DNA from 4 places in the Leuconostoc falkenbergense genome. Region 1 is predicted to be linked to each of the others. Evidence: riboswitches for the same ligand, from Rfam matches in the RefSeq annotation. Region 1 holds a riboswitch; each other region holds the start of a gene.

Region 1 (4,217 bases):
CCGACTTCAATTAATGCTTCATTGATTCGTGTATCTATTTCTTGTTTTGATAGAGACAAATTTTCAAGTGAAAAAATTAATTCATCTTCCACACGATCCATTGCGAACTGTTGATCGGGATGTTGAAATAACATAGCTACTTTTCTCGATCGAAAATTGGCTTTAATTGTTGCGATATTATGTTTATTTAATAAAACTGTTTGTGACAATTCACCACCATACTTGGGATACAAACCCGCCAGAGCAGTCATCAATGTAGACTTCCCACAACCTGATTCACCAACTAATAAAATAAATTGTCCCGGTTGGATGGATAGCGTAATATCTTTTAAAATTAATTGGTCATCAATCTTAATATCTAAATGGCTAGTTTTTAAAATCGTCATTGTTGGTCATCCTAACGTCACTTTTTTAATAACTTAGACTTTTCTAATAGATTAACAATCCAATAAACTAGTAGGCCAGCAAAAAAAGCAATTGAAATCCACCGTACAATGAACAATCCGATTAACATACTAATTCCAAACTGAAGATAGCCATCATGGAACAATGACCATATAAAAGTCACAATAGTTCCTGTAAGGGTCGACAAAATTAAACCTGTTTTCCAATTTTTATAGCCTGTTAATGTGAAACCTAACTCTGATCCGATTCCTTGAATAAAACCAGAAATTAAAGTCGCTACACCCCAGTAACCTCCCAAAAGTGCTTCTCCTGTCGCACCTAGTAATTCACCAATTAATCCAGCCCCCATCCTTCTCAATAGATAGCTGGAAAGTGGCGCTGCCATCATCCAAGGACCAATTGTAATCGCAATTGTGTATTGATGTAATCCGAGTGGGACCAAAACAGCATCTAAAGCTGTGTATATTGGATCCATAATGAAATAAATGACACCAAAAGCAATACCTATTAATGCCATTAATATCACTTCTCGCAACGACCACCTAACCTTTGATTCAGATGAGATTTCTAACTGTTCCATAAACATATTCTCCTTTTGATTGAGGTCGTAAGTTTTGATAATATACCGTTTTAGTAATAAGTGATCATAGAAAAAACCACCAACCACAAAAGAGACTAGTGATTGATGGCATCAAAAAATGTCTTAATCTAACTTATCTTCCTTCGCAGGTATTAACCTGACAGGTTCAATGGGTATAATCTCAACCTTACGGTACCCCAGATAAAATATTAAACTACGTGAAAAAGTATAACTCATTGTTTTCAAAAATGCAATGCACTGACTCCTATTTTTTTAATGTTTGTAATTATTTTGTAGTAGTGTTATTCTTAATTCATAAAATATTATATGTTGTCCACTAGGGGTGCCTTCTTGGCTGAGATGATGTTTACATCAGTCCCTTCGAACCTGATCTAGTCAACACTAGCGTAGGAAAGTGGCATTCTTTTATTTAATAAAGATGCTCTTTTTGCGCTCTTAACAAAGCGCTTTTTTTGTTGACTAAAAACCAATTATTAGGAGATATTATGTTGTTTTCAGAAGAATTACGTGCTCATGCACAACCAATTATGACTGCTATTCATGAACACCCATTTGTCCGTGGTATTGCGACAGGATACGTACCACGAGAAGCTTTAATTTTTTATGTTGAACAAGATTTTCAATATTTGAGTGAATTTATTAAAATTTATGCCACTGCAATTACAAAACTAACTGACCGTACTGAAATAAAATTTTTTGCGAATGCAATTGATTTTATTTTGAATAGCGAAATTCATCCACACCACGTCTTTTGCGATGTGGCCGGCGTTCAATATGAAATGTTACAACATGCAACACCAGCACCAAAAGCATATCTATATGAATTACATATGTATCGTGCAGCTGATACAGGTTTACTGCTGAATATTCTCGCTGCTTTTCAAGCTTGTCCTTGGACGTACCATGAAATTGCCAACAAGCAAGTTCAAGAAAAGGCTAATAATCAAGCTAATCCTTTTAAAGGATGGATTGATTTCTATGCTAAAACGGATGATGATTCTCAGACCACAGTCTCTGATCAAATTTTCGATTGGATTGATCGTCTGGCATCAGATGCAACATCATTACAACGTGAAGAAGCTATGCAATTTTTCTTAAAAAGTTGTGAACTCGAATGGCAGTTTTGGGAGCAAGCTTTTTACCAACAAGATTGGAAATTTAAGAAAACCATTAGCTCTGCAACATTGAAACATATTTAGTATAAAAAATTGAACTTAGTGATTCAGGCTAATGAAGTAAAATATGACTATTTTGTAACAAGTGTCAAACATTTTCACCAATTAGGCCTTTTTCAAATATTCATTTTTTAAGCACAAACAAAAAGACACATTGCCGTGCCCATTTAGTTTAACAATTATAATTGATTTTTTTCAATCTTACTCATGACGAATAACAAAATCATTGTTATTCAGCTCTCGTACCGCTTTATGCACTTTATCTGTCTTAACCAAAATATAGTCTGTATTAAATGTTGATAGTGCAAAAATGCTTATATTTTCTTTTGCCAAAACCCCTGATATTTTTGCCAAAATACCGATTAAACTAAAGTCCAGTACGCCTTCAATTTTAAACATTTGCCAGCCATCTTCTCTGTTCACTGTTTCTGCAGGCACTTGTGAAGTAGGCGCTACTACAGATATTTCATCAGCTGTAATACTGATATTCAAAGGATTTATAGATAAATTAACCTCCTGTAAATTATCCACCTGAAATACCGTTAATGGTTCCTTTAGTAATAATAATTCCATTTGTTTATTCTCCTAGATTATTTTTAAAATAAAAAGGCAGTGGGAGCTCTTCAATGACCTAATGAGCTCTCACATGCCTGCCACCCGGTGGTGGTAATATATTTATTTTACATAATTATAATATATAAAAAGAATACACACAATTTTTTAATCTTCAGGGCAATTCAATTTAGTGTTTATTTGATGAGCTAGATTCACTTGATGCGCTACTGCTTGTTTTTGTTGGGTTGATCACAATAGTTGTTGTACTCCGATTACGCAACGCATGAATATAAAAGCTCATAATTATGATGATTATGAATAAAGCTGCAATGACTAGATACAATATATTCTTTTTCTCAAGTTTTTTTGGTTTTTCAGACATATTTTTTCTCTCATATCGTGTTGTTAATATATCCATTCTATCATAGCCATTTTTGATAATTATTTTGAAATCAACTCAAATCTTTGGCTTTCATTTTATCCAACTCTTTTTGAGTTTTCTTTTTTCTACTTTCGATACTTTCTATCCAAATACCATTAATAACTGCTTCGCCGACGATTAAAACGGTAAACAACCCTAAAATGTTCTGACCATTTTTGTAAATCATTAACCAAATCATAAAAATCAAATAAGCTATACCCGGTAAAGCACCAAACCATTTTGGAAGGAAACGATCAAGTAAATACAAACCGCCAGCTATTAAACATCCATAAAAAACACCCATAAATTCACTCATCTTTTTCCTCCTGATAATCTGCAAGAATCTTTTTTGCTAAATTTAATGGCAATTCATCATTAATTACCATTTCCATTATTTTAGTTTCAAACGAACTTTTGCCCTGTTGTTCAATTAAATCAATATGTTGAATAATTTTATTCAATCGGACACGTACCGTTGGATAACTAACCTGATAAATTTTGGCTAATTCTTTTAAGGAACCTGAAGCCTTGACTAATTGTTTAACGAACTCTTGATCTTCACGTTCTAGTTTTAAAAACCAATCCATAAACAACGCCTCTCTTTAATATTATTTATTTTATATTAACATTGTTAAACATTTAATGCAATTAATTTTAAATATATTTTTGTTACCTGCTAGGACTGCCCCAACACTGCCTATTTTTCAATTGACGATAACATGATAAAAAGCATGTTTTCACACATGCTTTTTAAAGACTATAAACTTTGATACCGCTTATGATTACTGTTCAAATGCTTATCCTGATACAACTGTTTCTTTTGAAACTAATAAAGCCAATAAAACGAAAACATCCTGCTTATCCATATTTTGATTCAAATTAACTTATTTTTTCAATAAAAAAACATGTTCCCATGTTTCAAAAAATTACAAGGCTATCAAATTCAGATCAAATTGTTTTAACTGGTCAGAATGATGAGAAGTCATAATGACAATTTTGTGATCATTGATGACGAGATCATTAATCATGCTCAGAACAACAGGCGCATTTTTTTCATCTA
Region 2 (4,217 bases), 1.0 Mb from region 1:
TCTGGTGGGCACTTTAACCCAGCCGTATCACTTTCAATGGCTATTCAAAAGCGTTTGTCATGGGTCGAATTTGTCGGCTATGTATTAGCACAATTGATTGGTGCTATTGTCGCTTCTGGTGCTGTCTATCTTGGCGTTACAGCTTATCTAAAGTCAACATCCGTTACAACCGCTTTGTCAGGTCAATCAATGACAGTCAAACAATTCGTTACTTTGGCTGGTCTTGGTCAAACTAACTTTGCTGACGGGCAAGGCTGGTACGCTTTTGCCTTTGAATTGATTTTGACTTTCTTGTTTGTTTTGGTCATTTCAATTGTCACTAAATTGGCTAATGTCCCTGCCCCATTGATTATCGGTTTGTGGTTAGCAGTCCTAATCATTGTTGCGTTACCTATTACCGGTGGCGCTTTCAACCCTGCTCGTGCCTTAGGTCCTGCAATCTTTGTTCAAGGTAAAGCACTTGGTCACGTTTGGGTTTACCTAGTGGCTGATCTACTAGGTGGTGCTTTGGCAGCATTTGCCGCTAACTTCTTCAACAAGGGCGTTACAAAAGAAGCCTAATCTTAATAAAAAAGAAGCTCGTCGCGAGCTTCTTTTTTTATTAACGCAATTGTCGTGGAAAATCATCAGGCAATGGACCTGTAATCGTTTTAATGCCACCATCAAAGGGCAAAGGGAGTTCAATGGTAGCTGAATGCAGCATCAATCTTGGCATATGACACCCACCATATAGGTCATCCCCAACTATTGGATGGCCTATACTAGCTAAATGAACCCTAATTTGGTGCATTCGGCCAGTATCTAAACGAATTCGTAATAAAGAATTTTGATAAACCGTATGTATATTAGTCCAATGTGTCACAGCAAATTGTGCGTTGGTTCCATTGACAGCACGTTTCCTGTCGTCTTGTGCATCAATGCCAATTGGTGTTTCAATTATTCCCTGTTTTGTCGGCATCACGCCACTCACCCATGCCAAATAAGTCCGTGTAATTGCCTTAGCAGATAGTAATTGGTCAAGTATTGGGACTACCAAAGGCGTTTTTGCAATAATAACGGCCCCCGATGTGGCCCGATCAATTCGATGTACCATATAAGGGGCCACTTCCAAATGGCGCCTTTGAAAATCACCGGCAACGTAATTCAGCAAAGTATCATCTTCTGTTGGTGAATGCGGATGCATTTTCATACCCGCTGGTTTATCGACAACCACAAGATAATCGTTTTCAAATAAAGTTACTACTTTCTGACTATGATTCGGTCCATAATTAGAGTTACTCGTCCTAAAATCATCCTGATCAAAGGTCATCACTAATACATCATTTGTTGCCAAAAAATAACTAGTCGGGACCACTTTACCATTCACGGTAAAATGTCGCTTAATCCTGAGAGCCCCACGAATACGCTTTGGAATAAGCCATTTTATCCACAATGCTTTAACTGATTGACCGGCATTGTGCGGTGCTATTTTAAATTGATATTGCCATGTTGTCATATGATAAATGCCCACACCTTTAGGGTTAGCTCCCTTAATTTGACTTTATTGTCATTTTCGTTATACTTAGATTATCTGGGGTGCCCTATGGCTGAGATATACCCACCGAACCTGCTCATGATAATGCATGCGAAGGGAGATATAACATTGTTTAGCTCATTAATGGCGCAACCTGTGAACTCTCTTGACGGTTGCGCTTTTATTTTTTGGAGATATGAAATCTATGCAAAATTCTCGTTCCCGCGTCATCGCTGAAGTGGCTATATTTGCCGCCTTGGCTGTTGTTTTCGATTGGCTGACCCTTTTTAAAATGCCACAAGGTGGCGCCGTGACCTTGTCATTGGTCCCAATATTATTTGTTGCCTACCGACATGGTGTAAAAGCCGGTATGGTGACTGGATTAATTGTTGGTGTGGTGACTTTTATTTTAAATCCATATTATTTAAATCCACTACAAGTATTTTTCGACTACTTCTTTGCCTATACGTTGGTTGGTCTCGGCGGATTGTTCACGAGCCAATTAAAATATGCACTCCGTCGAAATACAACAAAACAAGCAATGGTACTAGTATCACTTGGCGCCGTACTTGGTGGTTTTGGTCGCTTTTTTGGTTCCTTTTTGGCTGGTGGTTTCTTTTACGGCGCTTTTGCTCCTAAAGGGCAAAATCCTTGGCTCTATTCACTGATTTACAACGCAGCTTACGTTGTCCCACAAATCCTTTTGACTGTCATTGTACTGATTGTTTTACTTCGCGTTCAACCAAAAATGTTCAAATAAAAAGCCAATTATTATAACAATTCTAAATGGAACCTGTTATAGTAACTGGCTTTTTTTCGTAATTGGAAACTCACGTTTATCAACAACCCGATACTTTACTTTTCCAGACTCAAGATAAACATACAGCAATTGCGTTTCAGCGTCATCAAAATAGCCCAAGTTGACCACAACACGTCCTTCATATTCTTCAATACCTTGGAAGGCTTTCTTCATAATATGATGGATAATCATAGCACTTTCAAGCTGTTCATTAGCCTTATCAACGGCTTCATGTAAACTATCACCATCATCTAAGTTTTGTTTGATAATCGCAACTTTAACAAACGCACGAAACCCATATAATCGAGATTCTTGTTCATCTTCTCGATCTATCGCTTGAACATATCCTTGCTTTTCCCAATAGCGAAGTTGCCGTGTCGATATATTCGTCATACGTGCTAGTTCACCAATGCGAAATTGTAGATGATCAAGAGACGGTTTTTTAAAATTTTCTTTGTCAAAATTCATATTTGTGCCTCTAAAAATAGTGTTCTTTGTCAACTAAGTTGCTAAAAACACGCCTAATATCTATTTAAATATAGCACATTAATTAATTAAAACAAAGCCTGCCACTGTTCTAAAATTGGGCCTATCTCAAAATCTTCAACTCGTCGTAGTGAGATATCAGCATAATGTTGGCGCTCTTTTTGAGTGTTTAATAGTGGCTGAATAGCTGCTAACAAACCATCGACATCACCATTCTCAACTAAAATGCCGTATTGACCGCCATCTAGCACTTCTGCAGAACCCGTATTTTTCATTGCGACAATCGGTAAACCAAAGCTCATAGCTTCAGCCAAAACCAACGGCAATCCTTCCCAACGAGAAGTCTGTAAGAAAATACTAGCATCACGGTAATGTTGTCGCAAAGCTTCGTCTTTTAGTCCACCACGATAAATAATTTTATCTTGAGCCGCATATTTTTCAATCAATTCTTGAAACGTTACCATATCTTCTGGTAGCCCACTACCAGCAATTGCCAAACGCCAATCATTAGGTAGTTTAGATGCTAGTTGCACAGCGAAATCAATGCCTTTATGCTGAATCGCAATCCGAGCTGTAAAGGCAATGATATGTTGTGTCAAATCAGCGCGTCCATTTGGTGTTATGGTCAACGGATTCCATATTTTGACAGCGTATTGATTATAGGGCTTAAAGCCCGCCAAATCATAGTCTGTCAGTACAACGACAGTATCAAGTGCCCGCAAACCTGCCTCAAATTCAGTCTGCATATCAGCATAGTACTGACTTTTGTAAGTCGTCACATTATTATGCATCCAACCAATTAACTGTGTGTCAGGTAATTGTGGCTTCATCACAGCAGCAAAACTAGACAACAAACCACCTGCTAAAATTACCACATCGAATTCCCGTGCAATGTTAATAAAATCTTGAATTTGTTCAGCATATTTGACATAAGGCTTTGCATCGTTGGCTAGTGTTAAGGGCCTCTTTGCAACCAATAAATCCGCTGATAGTGTATAAAAAGGTGGTAAATCAGAAAAACTATAATATACTACGTTGTGCTGTTGCGCCAACGCATTACCAACAACAGTCGTGGCACGCTTCATGCCCCCAAGACCAATGTTTTCAAGGGCAATAAGAATCTTAGTCATATTTTTGCTCCCAGTTTCATTAATTTCCACTCCAATCATCTGCATTTCGTGGCAACAATCTTGTTGTATCTGTCGCTTTATCACGTGACTCTGGTGCATCAGTGATGTAATCACTCAGAGTCGAGCGGTTACCATTTTTAGACAACAAACTTGTGGATTTTGTCCCTAATTTTTGGTTAATCTTTTTCAACCGTTTGACTGTACTGTCTTTACTGTAATCATATTTCGACGGGTCAACAGCCTTAAAATCTTTTGGTGTGTAGAAACGCAATAAATTCTTTTGATTCAA
Region 3 (4,217 bases), 680 kb from region 1:
ATGCTAGTTTGTTGTATCCTGACGTGCGTGAAGTTGATTTGAATCCAACCCCACGTGCTTGGCAACGTGTGTCGGATGATCTTTTTGAATTGCTTAGGCTATCTAATCGTCAGCAAGAAGATTTGTTATTTGATATTGTGGCGGGTGATTTAGGTCAAGTAGTGGCAACACAATTTGTTCGATTTGTACGCGAACAAACGCCTAGCTTAACTGCCGAAGAAGTCTTTGACTCAAAACCAGACGGACCTAAAGTACCTTTAACCATTCGTTCCAAATTTGAAAGCTATTCAGAAATTCAAAAAATGACAGTGATGAAAACATTGTTATTGACGGCAGATATGACACACGATAATAACGCTGCACGTTTTAGTGAATTACTACAATTGCTGGCACCAGATGGTCAATATGCACTGGTTAAGCAAATGACAAATGCTCCAATTTTAGATGATTTGTACAATTCAGAAGAACACTATGCAAACGTGTTGTATCAACAAATTATGGACATTGCGACCAGATGATAACAAAGGATGAAACGGATAATTTAATATTAGGTGGTATTAAAACCTTACTCGATGTTTCACCACTATATGGCAACATTGTCATGAATTTAACCCGCGAAATGAACCTGTTAGCACCGCATCCTTTGGCATTAAAATGGCAAAATCATCGTTGGTACTTAGTAATCAATCCAGCACGTTTAACGGAAAATTTCAGCACGTATAATCAGATTGCTGCTGCATTGGCACATGAATCACTGCATGTTATTTGGGAACACCCAGTTCGCTATGCTGCAACGCACCAAGCAAAATCAGTTGTTGATCTAGGGACTGATGTGGCGATTAATCAATATTTACCTAAGGAATTAGGTGAGTTACCAACGGCTGTGACTTTGCAAATGTTGTTTGATGTGTACGGCGAATGGTTTGCGCCTTATCAAGATTCGCAAACTTATATTGATTTAATCAGTCGTTTTGAAGATGATGTGCCTGCTCATGGTGACGTCGACGGCCACGGTGATTGGGCGAGTGTTGGCGATGAGTCTGATGAGGCTAAATCGGCACTTGAACAAGTCATTCGGCAAGCCAATGAAGATGCACAAAAATCTGGGCGAGGTCACTTGGCTAGTGCTGTCATACAACAGATTTCCGCGGTGGTGGTGCCTAAAAAAAATTGGCGTCAAATCTTCAAAACAGGGGTAAGCCAAGTACCTAATCAAAAGCAACCATCACGCGCACGATTTAATCGGCGCCAAGCCTATCGAATGGACTTATTTGGTGAAATTAGTACGTACGAAAATGAAATTTTGGTATTTGTCGACAATTCAGCTTCTATTAGTGATAGACTAGTGGGTAAATTCCTAGCCAATGTGATGCAAATAACACAACAATTTGATGCTAAAGTCCGCGTGTTTTCATTTGATACAGCAGTTGAAGTGATTAAAAATATCAATCATTGGCAGCGCCGTGCTGGCGGAGGAACGGCATTTCAAAGTATTTTTGACTATCTAGATAAACAAAAAACACCTCGTGAGACGACAACAGTGATTATCCTAACTGATGGTGACGGTGAAACATCACCGATTATGTCACAGTATCGTCGTGTTTATTGGATACTGCCAGAAGAGCAACAACTCAGTTTGCCTAATCAAATTGGAAAGGTGTTGACCCTATGAAATTAAATCCAACAGATCTGAGTAGTTTTATTGCCAAAGACAATCGGTTCAAAAGAGCTGAAGCATTATTAACTGATCAATGGGAATCACTGTTACTGAGCGAGCCATGGGGCATGACGATGATGACGCGTTCAGATATTGTCTATGCAAAAGCATTAGTTGCATCAGATGCTATGACACCCACAGTTGATCTGACAACGTTTAAAGGCGTCCAACAGTTTATTCAGCGTAATGCAGTTCGGCTTTCACCAGATGTCGTCACAATGTTAAAGGAGCCATTCTTATGAAAATTAATCTTGTACTTGCACCAGAACAGTCAGTTTCAGAATTATTAGCACTTCAAACAGCGAATCCAGACAACGTGTTTTACCTCGGCAAGGTATCACAATTGGCGGGTTCGAATGTTTTGATTTTGGATGCGCCAGAAATTGTCCAACAATTTCAACGGCCATTAGGCTTTGATAGTCGTTATATTAATGGTCAATTAACTGGCCGTGTGATTCATCAAATTGCCTTTCAGGCTAAAGATGATAATGATAAACTAATTGGTAAGTTAGTAAATGTTGCCGGTGTTGTGGCTCAAAATGATAATGGTAAAGCAGATTATATGTTGTGGACTTTTTGGCAAAATCACAGTCAATTAGCTGATTTTTTGAAAAGTACACAGTATCAGCAAATGATTAATTTGATGAAAAATCCCTACACAACGACTTACCAACGTGTTACAAGTGATTCGCAATTGTCACTGAAACATCAAATGAGAGATGTTGATCCTGAATGGTGGGGTTGATTATCTGGTGACATTCGTTTACACTTATCTTGAAATGAATAAAATATCTGGGGTGCCGATTGGCTGAGAAATACCCATTGAACCTGATGACGTTAGTACGTACGCAGGGAGATATGTTGCATAAGCTAGTGTTTTTTAAATGTTGATTACTGGCCGTGAACGCATCTTCTTGGAGTGGGTTCGCGGCCTTTTTGTGTCCTATTATGGAGAAAACATGACCTCATTACAAACAATTAGAGAACAGTTTATGCCTCAAATAATGGCTGAGCCTTTCGTGAAAGCAATTGGTAATAACTCATTAACCAAGCATCAAGCCGATTATTATACGGCTCAAGATGCCAGTTATATCGAAGCTTTTATGCCTATCGTTGATCAAATTGATGAATCATTACATTTAACCAGACCGACAAGCGATGATGAGGGACAAGCACATCTTAGTCTAGTGGATGCTGTTGCCTCAAAGCCTTTAGATTTGGTTGGGCAATCCTATGTTAATCATATGCGTGCAGCAGCTCAAAAAGGTGCTATGTCAGCAATCATGGCAACCTTACCTTGTGTGGAATCCTATTACTTTATAGCTAAAGCACTGGCACATCAAACAAACAATGGTTGGCAGCAATATTATGCCAGTAAACAATACCATGATTTGGTAACCTATTACTGGCAGATTGTTGACCATTCAGACAGTCGACTAGATGTCGCTATTTTTGAAAAATCGTATCAATTTGAACTAAAATTTTGGCGGAATGCCTATGAAAAAGGGAGTCAATACTAATGACAATTAAAAATGTACGGACACAATCACCGCTTGTTCTGACCTATGCTAACTTTGTTACCCCACAATTCGTAGCCAATGTAGTGAATGTTATTGGTGGTTCGCCGCTTATGAGTCGCGAAGTTAGTGAATTTAATGATTTATGTCAAATTGCACATGCCGTTGTCATTAATATTGGTACGCTTAAGGCCAATGAATTATCAGATATTGTAACGCTCTCAAAGGTCGCTACTAACTTAGATAAACCTGTTATCTTGGATCCAGTTGCTGTTGCAGTACCTTTTCGTAGTAAGGCCGTGCAGACTTTGATGCGAGAAGGGCATGTTGATATTATTCGAGGTAACGCAGCGGAAATCGCGTGGTTTGCCGATATTGATTTTGACAGCCAAGGCATTGACGCCACTGGTAGTGGTGATGTAATTGCCATCGCACAATTAGCAGCAGAAAAGACTGGTGCCATAATTGCATTAAGTGGTGCCAAAGATGTTATTAGCGATGGGCATCAAACTGCCGTCATTGAGACAGACGTGCCATTATTATCAACTAATGTGGGAACTGGTGATGCATTATCGTCCATGATTGGTGCTTTTGTGGCTGAATCACTCACTATGGAAAATGTCATGTACACGATGGCAACGTTTAAGTTAGCTGGCCTCAAAGCCAGCCATCAAATCACGACACCAGGTTTTTATAGTATGCAATTGCTAGATGAACTTGCTGCAATTACAAGTGAGGAAGTAGCGACATTTATGACTGAAAGTGTGCAATACTTATGAGCAATGAAACACCACAAGTATTAACAATCGCTGGTGCTGATAGTAGTGGCGGTGCTGGTATTAGCGCTGATTTAAAGACATTTGCTGCACAGGGTGTTTATGGTGCTAATGTGTTTGTCGCTTTAACAGCGCAAAATACATTGGGTGTTCAAGATGTTTTGATGACACCACCTGATATGATTTGGTCACAAATGCAATCAATCG
Region 4 (4,217 bases), 290 kb from region 1:
GGCGTTTAATATAAAGGTTAATTCAATACTGACGATTAAAATAAAGACGAATTTAACACCGGAATTCATTAAAGTTGCTCCTGATAGTATAATGTTTGGTGATCAAGGTGTAGATGGTAGTTAATGACTGGTAGTAAGGCATCCAGTTGGTGACTAATAATGATGAAACGCTGCTTACCTTGAGCCGAAATTTCTTGTAATATTTCAGAGACTACACGTACTGAGGCAACATCAAGTCCAGCAATTGGTTCGTCAAGCAACAAAACGGGCGTGCCAACAATTAACATCAGTAACAGTTGCAGCTTTTTCTTTTGGCCACCAGAAAGTTGATAGACAATGTGTTGACGTAAATGATTAAGATTGAGGCGCGTGAGATAATGATCAATTACTTTGGAAGACCAAAATGATTGATGTTGGCTATGTTGGTAGCTCAACGCTAATTCTTCATCGACGGTCATTCTAAGAAACTGGCGCTCGGGACTTTGAAATAATAGCGCCACTTTTTGAACATATTGTGCAACTTTTAATTTTTGAATATTTTTTGATTGATAAGTTATCTGCCCATCAAAAGATTTCAATTTAGTTAACGCATTAAATAAAGTTGATTTGCCACTACCATTTGCGCCAGTTAGAAGGGTAATGCCAGGTGCACCAATCAAGAGTTGGGGAACAGTGATTAATGTCCTTTTTTCGGCCGATAATTTAAAATGAGTCAGTTCAAAAATACCCTCATTGGTTGTTTTAAAAATATGATGTTGTGGTTTGGAAATGCGTTGCATAAATTGATCATGTTCAAGTGTTGAGATTGTTTGATGTTGAATTTCCCATACATTGTTTACAATGTCTTGATAACCTGAAAAATCATGATCTGCCACAAGAATGGTAACGCCATCAGCCTGCAATGTTTTTATTTTTTTTAAAATTTCCTGCCGTGCTATTATATCGACATTGGCGAAAGGTTCATCTAATAGCAACAATTTACTTTTCATTGCGACAATTATTGCTAAAGCAACTTTTTGCTTTTCACCACCTGAAAGCGTGGCAATCTGTTGGTCGGCTAGTTGTTTGATGCCGACAAATTCAAGTGCCGCCGTCGCACGTTTAGCTATTTCATCAGCCGGAATTTGTAAGTTTTCTAGTGTAAACGTCAATTCCTCAAAAGGGGTAGGCATCGCAAACTGTGTGTCGGGATCTTGAAATAAAAAACCAACATGCTGTGCTCTCTGATTAGCTGGTAACTGGCTAATGGCGGTATTGTCAACCAAAACAGTGCCTTTAAGTTGAGGGAATAAACCGGCAATGATTTTTAACAATGTTGATTTACCAATACCTGATGGTCCAATTAAAAGATTGAAACTATTTTCTGGAATGGATAGTGTCAAGTCGTTAAATATTTTTGTTTTGTCGTAGCTTAAATTAATATGTTCTAGAGTAACAATCATCGGTTTAGAATATCCTATGTACGCGGAAAACACCGCTTTATTTATATTTATCTGTTTTTTTTGCTATTGTAAGCACATCACTTGTGGTTGCCATGTTGATTTTGCTATAAACCATTACAGGTATGTCTGTGATTTCAGCAGCCACTTTTGGCAATTGTGCTAAAAGTGACATCAGTTGATCATAATCACCTTCTAATGTTGATTCAAACGCACCAACTTGGTAATTAACACCACTAGCATCAATGTAAGCGATGACGTGATCAACGATTTTAATAACATCGTTTTCATTTGCAGTCATTGGCAAAACTTGAACAGCAATACTTGAAATCATGAGATCACCTCTGATTGATGCGTTGTTAAGATACCTGATTTAGCAATTAGCTTTTGCGTGAAGTAAACAATGACACCAGCAAAAATGGCTGATGAAATCAGGCGAGTGATAAACAAACCAACTAGTAGACCAAACGAATATTGTGCATAGCCATTACGAAGTAGGTCCCAACCAAAGGTTACAATTGTGACGGTAATGACTGAAGCAGTTAAGCTAGTTTTATCCCAGCGACGGTAACCAAAAATAGCAAATCCAATTTCGGTTCCCAGTCCTTGAATAGCGCCAGCAACGATGTTCATGACGCCCCATTGTGAACCAAAAACCATTTCAATTGTGCCGGCAAGCGTTTCGCCAATAATCGAAGCACCGGCACGACGAATGATGTAGCCCGCCATTGGACCAGCCATTAACCATGGACCAATTGTTGCATCATTAGCATATGGACTTAAACCCATAGGCGTTAATATTGCTGCAATGACGTTATAAGCAAATGCCCAAGCCCAGAAAATAAAACCGAAAAACACCGCGATGAGCGCGATAAAGATAACGTCACGTAGTGACCATTTTGTATGCATGTTGCACACCTCCGAATTTGTTGTGAAAACACCGCAATGAGGTTAGACATACAAAAAGCCAATCTCCATAGGAAGATTGGCTTTGACATAATATCAATTACAAATGCTAAAACAGACTGACGATTAGTAGCTTGTGTCTGTATAGAATTAATATTCAAGTAAATCTCCCTACGCTAGTACGATCTAGATCAGGTTATATGGGTATTATCTCAGCCATTCGGCACCCCAGACTTTGGTGTTTTCAATTGTTTGTGATTATCTCACAAACAGAGTGTACCACAATCCATTTTTACCTGCAATAGATGAAAGTCGTTTGGCTTGCAAAAACGGCACCTATGGGTATACTTATTACGCATGAGTTAAAATTAAAAAAGTTATATTTAGGAGTAGTATTGAGATGCTTTATTTTATTGGATTGGCTGCTGGATTTTTATTAGCTAATCAAAGTGCTATTAATGCAAAATTAGGTGCAGCGGTACGTTCACCATTTAGGTCGAGTTTAATTTCATTTTCAGTCGGGACAATATTTCTGATCGCCGTCTTTTTGGGGACCAATCAACACATTGTTCCTATTGGCACTGTTTTATCGCATAACCCGTGGTGGATTTGGTTGGGCGGAATTTTGGGTGTCTTCTTTTTAACATCTAACATTTTAATGTTTCCCAAATTAGGGGCAATTCAAACGATTATTTTGCCCATTTTAGGTCAAGTTTTGATGGGAGAAGTGATTGATATCTTTGGGCTTTTTGGGGCACAGCAGCATCCTTTGACATGGCTTAAGTCTATGGGAATTTTGATTTTATTCTTAGGTATTTACATTGCTGTTGTGTTGGCCAGCCGTGGGGTTGCTAAAATTGAAGAAAAAAGCGACAAAGATCATGAAAATGCCGTTACGTTGAATTTATGGCGTTTGTGGGGGATAGTGGCAGGTGCTATTTCAGCTATTCAACAAGCCATTAATGGCCACTTTGGCCAATTAATGCATTCCTCAGTCGGAGCCTCGGTGTTTTCTTTTTTGACAGGCACAATCTTGATTCTTCTGGTTGTGATTATTCGTGATAAGTCCTTTTTGCCAAAAGAATTTCATGCGAATGGGCAGCCGTTTTGGTTGTTCATTGGCGGTGTATTAGGTGCTGCATTTGTTTTTGCAGCCGCCTATTTAGTCCCACAACTTGGTACGGGGGTAACAGTTACTTTGGGCTTATTTGGTTCAATCGTTGGATCAATGGCTGTTACACAATTTGGTTGGTGGCGTTCACCGCAAAGACAAGTCACAAGGGCTCAAATATTTGGTATTATGGCGATGGCAATTGGTGTGTTATTGATAAAATTTGGATAAGGAAAGTCAGCGCGTAGCTGGCTTTTTTGCTATACTGATAGGAGTAAAAAAATTTTTTTAGGGAACATTATGGATAGTATTCATCTTTCGCCACGCCTTGAAGCGGTGGCTAAACATGTGCCACAAGGCGCAATAATTGCTGATATAGGTTCAGATCATGCCTATTTACCCGCACATTTAATCTTGAACAATCATGTCCAGCATGCCATAGCTGGTGAAGTCGCTCAAGGGCCGTTTGAAAATGTTCAACATGAAATTAACAAACGACATCTGAATGGCAAACTTGAGGCGCGATTAGCGAATGGTTTAGCTGCCATTGACATAGCTGATAAGGTTGACACGGTTGTAATTGCTGGCATGGGTGGGATTTTGATTCAAGACATTTTGTCAGCTGGTCAGTCAAAAAATCATCAGTACAATACTTTGATTTTACAACCAAATACTGATGAGAATGTTGTCAGATCATGGTTAAACAACAATCACTATTTGATTATAGCGGAAGACATTGTTCAGGAAGGTTCGCATTTTTA

The links. A riboswitch is a leader RNA that binds a small molecule or an ion and turns the genes downstream of it on or off. The one in region 1 is predicted to bind thiamine pyrophosphate.
Region 2: it holds a riboswitch for thiamine pyrophosphate, as region 1 does, so the genes downstream of both, thiT (energy-coupled thiamine transporter ThiT) here and tenA (thiaminase II) in region 1, are expected to answer to the same signal.
Region 3: it holds a riboswitch for thiamine pyrophosphate, as region 1 does, so the genes downstream of both, ACI3ES_RS02500 (transcriptional regulator) here and tenA (thiaminase II) in region 1, are expected to answer to the same signal.
Region 4: it holds a riboswitch for thiamine pyrophosphate, as region 1 does, so the genes downstream of both, ACI3ES_RS04395 (ECF transporter S component) here and tenA (thiaminase II) in region 1, are expected to answer to the same signal.

What each region holds. Positions count from the first base shown of each region.
Region 1 is NZ_CP174386.1:1,172,660-1,176,876, forward strand. Features, by position in the region: gene ACI3ES_RS05845 (ATP-binding cassette domain-containing protein) at 1-386, opposite strand, end outside; gene ACI3ES_RS05850 (ECF transporter S component) at 404-985, opposite strand; TPP riboswitch at 1,107-1,195, opposite strand; TPP riboswitch at 1,315-1,416, shown strand; gene tenA (thiaminase II) at 1,492-2,205, shown strand; gene ACI3ES_RS05860 (ACT domain-containing protein) at 2,383-2,754, opposite strand; gene ACI3ES_RS05865 (hypothetical protein) at 3,189-3,473, opposite strand; gene ACI3ES_RS05870 (DUF2089 family protein) at 3,466-3,744, opposite strand; gene ACI3ES_RS05875 (ATP-binding cassette domain-containing protein) at 4,084-4,217, opposite strand, start outside.
Region 2 is NZ_CP174386.1:31,466-35,682, reverse strand. Features, by position in the region: gene ACI3ES_RS00225 (MIP/aquaporin family protein) at 1-561, shown strand, start outside; gene ACI3ES_RS00220 (RluA family pseudouridine synthase) at 602-1,495, opposite strand; TPP riboswitch at 1,562-1,650, shown strand; gene thiT (energy-coupled thiamine transporter ThiT) at 1,719-2,273, shown strand; gene ACI3ES_RS00210 (MerR family transcriptional regulator) at 2,310-2,780, opposite strand; gene ACI3ES_RS00205 (glycosyltransferase) at 2,867-3,928, opposite strand; gene ACI3ES_RS00200 (LTA synthase family protein) at 3,948-4,217, opposite strand, start outside.
Region 3 is NZ_CP174386.1:493,016-497,232, forward strand. Features, by position in the region: gene ACI3ES_RS02480 (ATP-binding protein) at 1-518, shown strand, start outside; gene ACI3ES_RS02485 (VWA-like domain-containing protein) at 515-1,672, shown strand; gene ACI3ES_RS02490 (hypothetical protein) at 1,669-1,959, shown strand; gene ACI3ES_RS02495 (hypothetical protein) at 1,956-2,462, shown strand; TPP riboswitch at 2,501-2,589, shown strand; gene ACI3ES_RS02500 (transcriptional regulator) at 2,677-3,237, shown strand; gene thiM (hydroxyethylthiazole kinase) at 3,237-4,013, shown strand; gene thiD (bifunctional hydroxymethylpyrimidine kinase/phosphomethylpyrimidine kinase) at 4,010-4,217, shown strand, end outside.
Region 4 is NZ_CP174386.1:885,698-889,914, forward strand. Features, by position in the region: gene ACI3ES_RS04380 (energy-coupling factor transporter transmembrane protein EcfT) at 1-69, opposite strand, end outside; gene ACI3ES_RS04385 (ABC transporter ATP-binding protein) at 69-1,442, opposite strand; gene ACI3ES_RS04390 (thiamine-binding protein) at 1,480-1,773, opposite strand; gene ACI3ES_RS04395 (ECF transporter S component) at 1,770-2,348, opposite strand; TPP riboswitch at 2,497-2,586, opposite strand; gene ACI3ES_RS04400 (DMT family transporter) at 2,746-3,687, shown strand; gene ACI3ES_RS04405 (class I SAM-dependent methyltransferase) at 3,757-4,217, shown strand, end outside.